One region of the Streptomyces sp. HSS9-12 genome, then DNA from elsewhere that is predicted to be linked to it. Evidence: riboswitches for the same ligand, from Rfam matches in the RefSeq annotation. Region 1 holds a riboswitch; the other holds the start of a gene.
The links. Region 1 has a riboswitch for glycine ahead of gcvT (glycine cleavage system aminomethyltransferase GcvT). Riboswitches for the same ligand answer to the same signal wherever they lie in the genome.
Positions count from the first base shown of each region.

Region 2: another riboswitch for glycine. It lies ahead of gcvP (aminomethyl-transferring glycine dehydrogenase); the one in region 1 lies ahead of gcvT (glycine cleavage system aminomethyltransferase GcvT).

Region 1 is NZ_JBUEGC010000037.1:314-5,214, forward strand. It holds gene gcvH (glycine cleavage system protein GcvH) at 1-161, opposite strand, end outside; gene gcvT (glycine cleavage system aminomethyltransferase GcvT) at 266-1,396, opposite strand; glycine riboswitch at 1,447-1,559, opposite strand; glycine riboswitch at 1,560-1,670, opposite strand; gene ACY34J_RS19705 (AAA family ATPase) at 1,953-2,615, shown strand; gene ACY34J_RS19710 (hypothetical protein) at 2,654-3,844, opposite strand; gene ACY34J_RS19715 (enhanced serine sensitivity protein SseB) at 4,078-4,851, shown strand.
Region 2 is NZ_JBUEGC010000083.1:7,757-12,657, reverse strand. It holds gene gcvP (aminomethyl-transferring glycine dehydrogenase) at 1-1,132, opposite strand, end outside; glycine riboswitch at 1,324-1,421, opposite strand; gene ACY34J_RS27965 (PRC-barrel domain-containing protein) at 1,537-1,911, shown strand; gene ACY34J_RS27960 (DNA polymerase IV) at 1,830-3,275, opposite strand; gene ACY34J_RS27955 (MerR family transcriptional regulator) at 3,350-3,961, opposite strand; gene ACY34J_RS27950 (bifunctional nuclease family protein) at 4,141-4,614, opposite strand; gene ftsR (transcriptional regulator FtsR) at 4,668-4,901, opposite strand, start outside.

The DNA of each region.
Region 1 (4,901 bases):
CCCGCGGTCACGGTGTCGCCGACCTCCGGGAGCTGGACGTAGACGACGTCACCGAGTGCGTCGGCGGCGTGCGAGGTGATGCCCACGGTGGACACGCCCTCCTCGGCGGGCGAGATCCACTCGTGCTCCTTGCTGTAGCGCAGCTGCTGGGGGTTGCTCATGACCTGAATTCTCCTGGATGCAAGGGACTGCTCGTGAATGGGGTCTTGACAGGTAAGACGGTTCGGTGTGAGAGGCGCCACGTGGCGGAGCCGCGGACCGGCGCTCAGCGCTGCCGCTTGTAGAAGGGGAGAGCGACGACCTCGTACGGCTCGTGGCTGCCGCGGATGTCCACGGTGATGCCTTCCGTACCCGGCTCGGCGTGGGCGGCGTCGACATACGCGATGGCGAGCGGCTTGCCGAGGGTGGGGGACGGGGCACCGGAGGTGACCTCGCCGATGACCGTGCCGGAGCCGTTCTCCACGACCGGGTAGCCCGCCCGCGGTACCCGGCGGCCGGTGGCGACCAGCCCCACCAGCTTGCGCGGCGGGGCCTCCTCGGCCTGCTTGGCCGCGGCTTCCAGGGCCTCCCGGCCGACGAAGCGGCCGCCGTTCGTCGTCTTGTCGAACTTCACGACCCGGCCGAGGCCCGCGTCGAAGGGGGTGAGCGCGGTGGTCAGCTCGTGCCCGTACAGCGGCATGCCCGCCTCCAGGCGCAGGGTGTCCCGGCAGGACAGACCGCAGGGGACCAGGCCGGCGTCCTTGCCCGCCTCGGTCAGCGCCTGCCACAGCGCTTCAGCGTCGCCCGGGGCGACGAACAGCTCGAAGCCGTCCTCGCCGGTGTAGCCGGTCCGGGCGATGAGTGCGGAGACGCCGGCGACGGTGCCGGGCAGGCCCGCGTAGTACTTCAGCCCGTCCAGATCGGCGTCGGTGACCGACTTCAAGATCCCCGGTGCTTCGGGCCCCTGGACGGCGATCAGTGCGTAGTTGTCGCGGTCGTCCCGGACGGCCGCGTCGAAGCCGCCCTGCCGCCGCTTGATGGCGTCCAGCACCACCTGGGCGTTGGAGGCGTTGGCCACCACCATGAAGTCCTGCTCGGCGAGGCGGTAGACGATCAGGTCGTCGAGGATGCCGCCGGACTCCTCGCAGATCATGGTGTAGCGGGCGCGGCCGACGGCGAGTGCGGAGAGGTTGCCGACCAGTGCGTAGTCGAGCAGCTCACCGGCCTGTGGGCCGGTCACGGTGATCTCGCCCATGTGCGAGAGGTCGAAGAGTCCGGCGCGGGTGCGGACGGCGAGGTGCTCGTCGCGCTCGCTGCCGTAGCGCAGCGGCATGTCCCAGCCCGCGAAGTCGGTCATGGTCGCACCGAGCGCGCGATGGACCGCATCGAGTGCTGTGCGGCGTGGAGCGTCGGTCATGAGGGTCAGGCTCCCGTGGGGTCGATGGCGAGGCGCTGTCGGAAAACACAGCCTCCCCATCTGTCATCGGAACCTGAGAGGTTCGCCACGACCCCGCACGTGAGTGGGTCACGGCTTGCACCTTGGGTGGGACCGCACGTAGCGGCCCGCTTTTCAGATCTGCCTCGCCCGCGCAGTACTGGGGCCTGAGAGATTCAAGGGAGGACTTGCTCCTTCGGCGCCCCGGGCGGCCGACACAGCTGCCGGTCTCCGAGGACTCTCCCGCGCGGGTTTATACGGCCGGTATGGAGTTGGCGGGCTCATCATTGCACGGCCGGGCGGGTATGGGCAGGCCGGTGGCGAGGTATTGAGGTTTACGGCATTACCTTTTCTTGACAGTCTGCTCGGAGGGCCCACGGCGACCTTATGAACGGGGAGGACGATCACGGTGCACTGGCATAGTGCGTGCGCGACGACCGCTGAGGTCGTCGCGCACGGGGGCATTGCCCCAGGTACCTCCCACAGATACGAGCTGTTCCCAGGGGATGCCCCCACCCGGACGAAGTCCGCAGGAGCGATGCCGGCACCGCCGCAGCCGCACGCTTTCACGCCCGGTCGATTCCAGTCCGCGCTCGACCTGCGGGGACCGGACTCCGGGGAGACATCCGCCGACCGTGAGCAGCCCGTACGGCAGCTGCACTACCCGGCCGGTGACGTGGTCGTCGTCTCAGGGCTGCCGGGCAGCGGCAAGAGCACGCTGATGAAGCGGACCGTCGCAGGACGCGACGCCCGCGGCGCCGCCGTACACCGGATCGACTCCCAGGACACCCGGGACCGCTGGGAGCGCCGACTGCCTGCCGCGCTGCCGTACGGGATCTACCGGCCCCTGGTGCGGATCGCGCACTATGCGGGGCTGCGCCGGGCCCTGCGCTCCGGTCGCAGCATCGTCGTACACGACTGCGGCTCGCACGCCTGGGTACGGCGCTGGCTGGCCCGCGACGCGCGGCGCCGCGGGCGCGCGGTGCACCTGGTGCTGCTGGATGTGCCGCCGCGGACGGCCCTGGCCGGTCAGGCCTCCCGTGGGCGCGGGGTCTCCGACTACGCCTTCGGGCGGCACCGCGGTGCGGTGCGACGGCTGGTGGCCGACGTGGAGGGCGGGCGGCTGCCGGATGGCTGCGCATCCGCCGTACTGCTGGACCGCCCGGCTGCCGACGCTTTGCAGGGCATCGGCTTCCGGTAGGCCCCCGCACCGCCCTCCGTGTCAGTCGGCCCAGCTGGTCAGGAGTTCTGCGGCAGCATCAGGGGCGCCGGCAGGGTGGAGGCCTCCTGCATGTTGTCGTCCAGCGGCGGCAGATCCTTGAGCACATCGCCGATGGCGGCGGTGAGGAGGTCCTGGAGGGCTGCCGTGATGGCCTGCACGTCGCCGGAGGAGAGGGCCTCGCGCAGCGCGTCGATCTCTTCGTCGAGATCCTCGGCAGGAACGTCCTCGGAGGTGGATGTGGAGGGGGTGCTCTCGGCGGAGCTGGGTGCGGTGCTGGGGGCCGCGGTGTTCTCGGGCAGGCTCGGTGGGGTGCTGGGGGAGTCGGCGTTTTCAGGCAGGCTGGGTGCGGTGTTGGGGGTGGTGGTGTTCTCGGGGGAGCTGGGTGCGGTGTTGGGGGTGGCGGTGTTCTCGGGGGAGCTGGGTGCGGTGCTGGGGGAGTCGGCGCTTTCAGGCAGGCTGGGTGCGGTGCCGGTGGTGGCGGTCTCGGGCACACTCGGCGCGGTGCTGGGGGATGCGGCGTTCTCAGACAAGCTGGGTCCGGTGCTCGGTGGGGTGTTGTTCTCGGGCAGGCTGGGTCCGGTGCTGGGGGATGCGGCGTTCTCAGCGGCGCTGGTTTCGGCGTTCTCAGCGGCGCTGGTTTCGTTGGCTTCGACGCTGGTCTCAGCGTTGGTGGAGGGCAGGGCCGCGGCGTCCCCGCTGCCGTGCTGATCCTGCTGGGCAGCCTTCGCCCCGGCCAGGGCGGCGGCCTTGAGCAACAGCCCGAGGCTGAGACTTGATGCGTTTGCGAGGTTCGTCCGGTCCGGCTGGACGGCTGTGGAGGTGCTGGACTCGCGGTCGGGCTGCGCAGCGGCGCCCTGTGTCAGCGGCGCGAGCGCCTCCTTGATCGCGTCGATCCGCTGGTCGCTCTCGTCGGCCGAGAGCTTGTTGCCAGGAGCTTCCTTCACGGACTCCAGAAGATCGGTGATGGGCGGCAGGACATTGCCGAAGCGGCCGAGCGTCTCTGTCTGGTCGAGCAGCTGGTCGCTGCCCGGGGCCGGCGCGGCCGGTCCCGAGGCGGGAGGGACGGGGAGCGGCGGGGAGTCGGATGCGCTTACGGAACGAATGGGAGCGTCGGCCATCGCCGGGGCGGCTGCGCCGAGGGTGCCGAACGCCAGGGCGCCACACACGACGGACGAGGCGAGAATGCCGGTCTTCCCTCTTACGGGCATGGAGGGTTTCCCTTCAGTGGTATGAACGGCTTTACCGATCACAGTGCGAAGGAATGGACACGCAGCGCAACTGGTCAACTGCGGAGAGTCGTGGCATGTGGTCGTCGGGAGATGTCCTCGTCTGTCCCGTTGACCAGGCGCTTCGCTGCGGATCGGATGCAACCGGCGGCAACGCTTACGGATGCAGCCGTTAGGGTGCGTGTGCACGTGGTACGAAACGGTGGTGGGGCGCGATGAGCATGGCGGCGGAGCAGCACGGCTACTCCATGCCTTCCGGCGGATTTCCCGGCAATGAACTGGAAGAGGTGCTCGCCGCCTCCCTCGGCGTCGACGGCGCGGGCCCCCGGATCGTCGAGGTGCTCGGCCGCAGCCATGTCTGGGTCCCGCTGCCGAACGGTGGGAGTCCCCACAGCCGCGATCTCGACCTGCCCACGGTCGAGATCCACGGCGCCGCGTACGTCCCGGTGTTCAGCTCCGAGGAGCAGTTCCTGCAGGTCGTCGGCGCCCATATGTCGTACACCATCGCCCCGGCCCGGGAGTTCGCCCGCGGTCTGCCGCCGCAGCTGGGTATCGCGGTCAATCCGGGCGGCGCGGTCGGCGTGCCGCTGCCGCCGTCCGCCGTCGCCGAGCTGTGCCGCGTCGGCCGCACCGAACTCGATGGCGCCGCAAGTGGCGGCCGGGTGCGGCTCTTTGAGCCCGACTGGCAGGAGGAGCCCGTCGACTTTCTCGCCGCGGCCGCCGGCGAGTTCGCCACGACGGGGGTCGTCCGCACCGCGCGCCGGGCCCTGGCCAGTGTGGAGGGCGAGGATCCCTCGCTCTTCATCGGCGTCGAACTGCTCACCCCCTGCGGCCCGAGCGAGCGGACCGTGGTGATGGACGCGCTCGGCCGTGCGCTGGGCGCGGTCCCGGTGCCGTGGCCCGTCCAGCTGGTGCTGCTGGACATCGCCCAGGACCCTGTCGGCGACTGGATGCTGCAGCGCGTGCACCCCTTCCACACCGCGGTGTAACCGACCGGCGCCATGCCAAGGCCCGCGCCGAGGTGCCGCGTCAACTGCGC
Region 2 (4,901 bases), on a different contig from region 1:
CGAGGATCGTGGCGTAGCGGTGGGTGCGCTGGGCGATGGTCTTGAGGCCCTCCGGGCCGTGGTAGACGGCGTACATGCCGGCCATCACGGCGAGCAGCACCTGAGCGGTGCAGATGTTGCTGGTGGCCTTCTCCCGGCGGATGTGCTGCTCGCGGGTCTGCAGGGCCAGGCGGTAGGCCTTGTTGCCGTCCGCGTCCACGGAGACGCCGACCAGCCGCCCGGGCAGGTTGCGCGCGTAGGTGTCCCGTACGGCCATGTAGCCGGCGTGCGGGCCGCCGAAGCCCATCGGCACGCCGAAGCGCTGGGTGGTGCCGACCGCGATGTCCGCGCCCAGTTCCCCGGGGGAGGTCAGCAGGGTCAGGGCCAGCAGGTCGGCGGCGACGGTGACGACCGCGCCCAGCCCGTGCGCCTGCTCGATGACCGGCCGCAGGTCGCGGACCTGGCCGGAGGCTCCGGGGTACTGCAGCAGGACACCGGAGACCCCGCGCTCGGCGGCCTCGGCCGGGATGCCGTCGGACAGATCGGCGACGACCACCTCAACGCCGGTCGGCTCCGCCCGGGTCTGGATGACGGCGATGGTCTGCGGGAGGCAGTCGGCGTCGATGAGGAAGACACCGTTTTTGACCTTGCCGACTCGGCGGGACAGGGCCATGGCCTCGGCGGCGGCGGTGCCCTCGTCGAGAAGCGAGGCGCCCGAGGTGGGCAGGCCGGTGAGGTCGGCGACCATGGTCTGGAAGTTGAGCAGCGCCTCGAGGCGGCCCTGCGAGATCTCCGGCTGGTACGGGGTGTATGCCGTGTACCAGGCCGGGTTCTCCATGATGTTGCGGAGAATTACCGGCGGGGTGAAGGTGCCGTGGTAGCCGAGCCCGATCATCGGGGCCAGCACCTGGTTGCGGTCTGCGAGCTGTCGCAGCTCGGCGAGTACGTCCGCCTCGCTGCGCGCGCCGGGCAGGCCCAGCGCTTCGGTGCTCTTGATGATGTCCGGCACGGCGGCAGCGGTGAGCTCGTCGAGCGAGCCGTAGCCCACCTGAGCGAGCATCTTCGCCTGGGCCTCGGTGTCGGGCCCGATGTGGCGTTGCTCGAAGGGGGTGCCACGCTCCAGACCGGAGAGTGGAATGCGATTGGCGGTCATCTGCAGAGGCCTCCTGGTCGACGCGACCTGCGAGGGGCACCCTGGCGCGGGTACCCGGACGGCCTCCCCCTCTGTCATCTCAACCTGAGAGCTTCACCGGGCCGCCGAGGCGTTCCGGCTTTCACCGTCGGTGAGGAGGGGTCCGTCCGGCATGTTGCCCGTCCGACGCCCGCCCTGCTTTCCAGAGTGACCTCGTCCGTGCGGTACGGGTGCCTGAGAGATTCCGGGGAGGATTTGCTCCTTCGGCGCCCCCGGCTTCGCTGTCGGAGGACTCTCCCGCACGGGGTCTACAGCCGCTTGCCAGCCTACCAGCGGGCCCTCTCCCCTGATCGCTCAAGTGGCCGAGCTGCGTGTTGTGCCTTTTCGTAGTTCTCACAGAGGATTTGCGACCTGTTGGAGGGACCGTGCAGACCGATATCGATCCGCGGAGCCTGATCGGCCGCAAGGCGTACGACATCGACGGCGCGAAGATCGGCACGGTGGACGAGGTCTACCTGGACGACGCGACCGGCCGGCCGGAATGGGCGGCGGTGCGCACCGGCTTCTTCGGGCGGGACGCCTTCGTGCCGCTGGAGCCCAGCGAGGTCATCGACGACACGCTGCGCGTTCCGTATCGCCGCTCCCTCATCAAGGACGCCCCGGACTTCGGCGTGGGCCGCCATCTGTCCCCCGAACAGGAGCTGCAGCTCTACCACCACTACGGGCTGGACGTCTCCGGATCGCGCGAGGAGCCGCCCGAGGACCAGGACTTCGGCAAGATCGCCGGCGAGGACACCTGAGGCACCAGCGGCAACGGATCGGCGGGCTCCAGTGCCGGGTCGTCAACGGCGAAGGTGCGCACCCGGCCGGGCTCCGACCCCGGCTCCTCGAAGCGCACGGTGACCCTGCCGAGGCCGCTTCCCTGCACCCAACCCGGGCCGTACTCCGTATGGCGTACGTCCAGCCCCGGCAGCCATCGGCGGACGACGGGCTCAGCCTCCGCCTGCCGCTCCCCCGCCTCAACTGCGGTGTGCGGCCCGCCGCCCGCCGGCGGCGCCGCTTCCGCTTGCGCCTCCGCCTCCGCCCGCTCGCTCGCCGCCTGCGCGAACAGGTCTTCCTGGGTGAAGTCGGCAAGACCGCTCACACCTACGCCCAGCAGCCGTACGCCGCCCGTGGTGTCCACGGACTCCAGCAGCCGCCCCGCGGCCTCCCGGATCACGGTGGGGTCGTCGGTGGGCCCGCGCAGCGTCTCGGAGCGCGTCAGCGTGGAGAAGTCGAAGCGCCGTACCTTCAGCACGACCGTGCGCCCTGAGCGGCCGGCGGAGCGCAGCCGCTGGACGCAGCGGTCGGCCAGCCGCTCAACCTCCGTCCGCACCCTCGCCCTGTCGTGCAGGTCGACGTCGAAGGTGTCCTCCACGGAGACGGATTTGGCGTCCCGGTCGGCGACCACCGGCCGGTCGTCCTGGCCGCACGCCATGGTGTACAGCGAGGCGCCATGGGCCTTGCCCAGCAGCCGGACCAGTTCGTCCTCTCCGGCCTCCGCCATCTCCCCGACGGTCGTGATGCCGGCCCTGCGCAGATGCTCGGCCGTCGCCGGTCCGACGCCGGGCAGGGTACGGACCGGCAGGGGGGCGAGAAGCTCACGCTCGGTGCCCGGCGGGATAAGGACCAGCCCGTCGGGCTTGGCCTGCTCGGATGCGATCTTGGCCAGCATCTTGGAGCCGGCCAGCCCGACCGATCCGGTGAGCCCGGTGGTGGCCCGGATGTCGTGACGCAGCCGCTCCCCCACCTCGCGGGCCCCGGCCGGCGTGGTCACTGCCCCGCCCGCCTCCAGATCGACGAACGCCTCGTCCAGGCTCAGCGGCTCCACGAGCGGGGACAGAGCGTGCAGAAGTTCCATGACCTGGTCGCTGACCTGGCGGTAGAGCGTGAAGCGTGGGGTGAGGAAAGCGGCGTTGGGGCACAGCCGCCGGGCCTGCGCCATCGCCATGGCCGAGTGAACCCCGAAGACGCGGGCCTCGTACGACGCCGTGGCGACCACGCCCCGCGGGCCCAGTCCGCCGACGATGACCGGCTTGCGGCGCAGACTGGGTTTCGCCGCCTGTTCCACGGCGGCGTAGAACGCATCCATGTCCAGATGCAGGATCGTCGGCGCGCCTCTCACAGGTCCGATGCTGCCGCACCGCACTGACATTCGCCCTGGGGCGGAGGTAAGGATCCACTGGAGCGCCGCGGGCGTCAGACCGCGCGGTTGCGCCGCCGCGCCAGCTCATCCGCGGGGTTGTGCCCGACCAGGGTTTCCCCGGTGTCCACCCGCTCCCCGTGGAGCTGCGACAGCGCCGCCTCGACGTCCCGCCACACCACCCCGACGGCGATCCCGAAGATGCCCTGACCGCCTTGGAGGAGGCTGACGACCTCGTCCGGGGAGGAACATTCGTACACCGTCGCGCCGTCGCTCATCAGCGTCATCTGACCCAGGTCGGCCCGCTCACGGGTGCGCAGGTGCTGGACGGCGGTGCGGATGTTCTGCAGGGAGACACCGGTGTCGAGGAAGCGCTTGACAATCTTCAGGACGACGACGTCGCGGAAGCTGTACAGGCGCTGCGTCCCGGAGCCGTACGCGGGGCGGACGCTTGGCTCGACGAGGCCGGTGCGCGCCCAGTAGTCCAGCTGGCGGTAGGTGATTCCGGCCGCCGCGCAGGCGGTGGGGCCGCGATAGCCAATCAGTTCGGACCGCTCGCTGGGCGGCCCGGCGGATGCCGCGGCAGCGTTCCCGGTGATGGGGTCGGCCGTACCCCCATGCAGCGGAATGGGGCGGCCTGCCGCCGTACCGTCGCCGGTGCTTCCCACGCCGACCTCCGTCCTTGACCTGCCTTCTCGACGGTAGGCAGTCACCCCGGGTGCGTCAACGATCGCCACACTCGCCACGCCGAGTGATAATCACCCTAAGGGTGGTTTTCCGTGTCCCACCGGGGGGAACAGCTAGCCGAATGGCCTGGTGGCGTCTGTCGAGCGCCCCAGGCCACGCCTCACTGGCTGCTGCTGCCGAAGTCCTCAGGCGAGATCTGGTCAAGGAACTCGCGGAACTTCTCCACCTCGTCCTCTTGCTCGTCCGGGATGGCGATGCCCGCGTCGTCCAGCACACCGTCGCTGCCGTAGATCGGCGTACCGGTGCGCAGTGCCAGCGCTATGGCGTCTGACGGCCTGGCACTGACCTCGACACCGCTGGCGAAGACCAGCTCCGCGTAGAAGACCCCTTCCCGCAGATCCGTGATGCGGACCTCCGTCAGCCGCTGACCGACCGCGTCGAGCACGTCCTTGAAAAGGTCATGCGTGAGCGGCCGAGCGGGGGCCATGCCCTGCTGGGCGAACGCAATGGCGGTGGCTTCCCCCGGCCCGATCCAGATGGGGAGGTAGCGGTCGCCTCCCACTTCGCGCAAGAGCACGATTGGCTGGTTGGACGGCATTTCCACCCGGACACCCACGACGTCGAGCTCGTTCACACAGCAACCCTAGGACGAGCCCGGCCGGTTTGGGTAGTCGGGAGCCCCTGAGGTCAGTGCAGGCGCGTCCGCAGAGCCGCCTGCACCAGGGCTGCGTGCAGCCGTACGGAGAGCGTGGCCAGCTCCCGGGCAGTGGATTCCGCGTGGTTGCGTGTCTGCGGGTTGCGGTGCCGCCGCAGCGGGGCAACCACCTGTTCGACCAGGCCGGCCTCCCGGTCGGCGGCAGCCTTCATGGCCCGCAGATGCCGCGGCTCCAGCCCGAACCGGCCCACATCGGCGACCAGCTT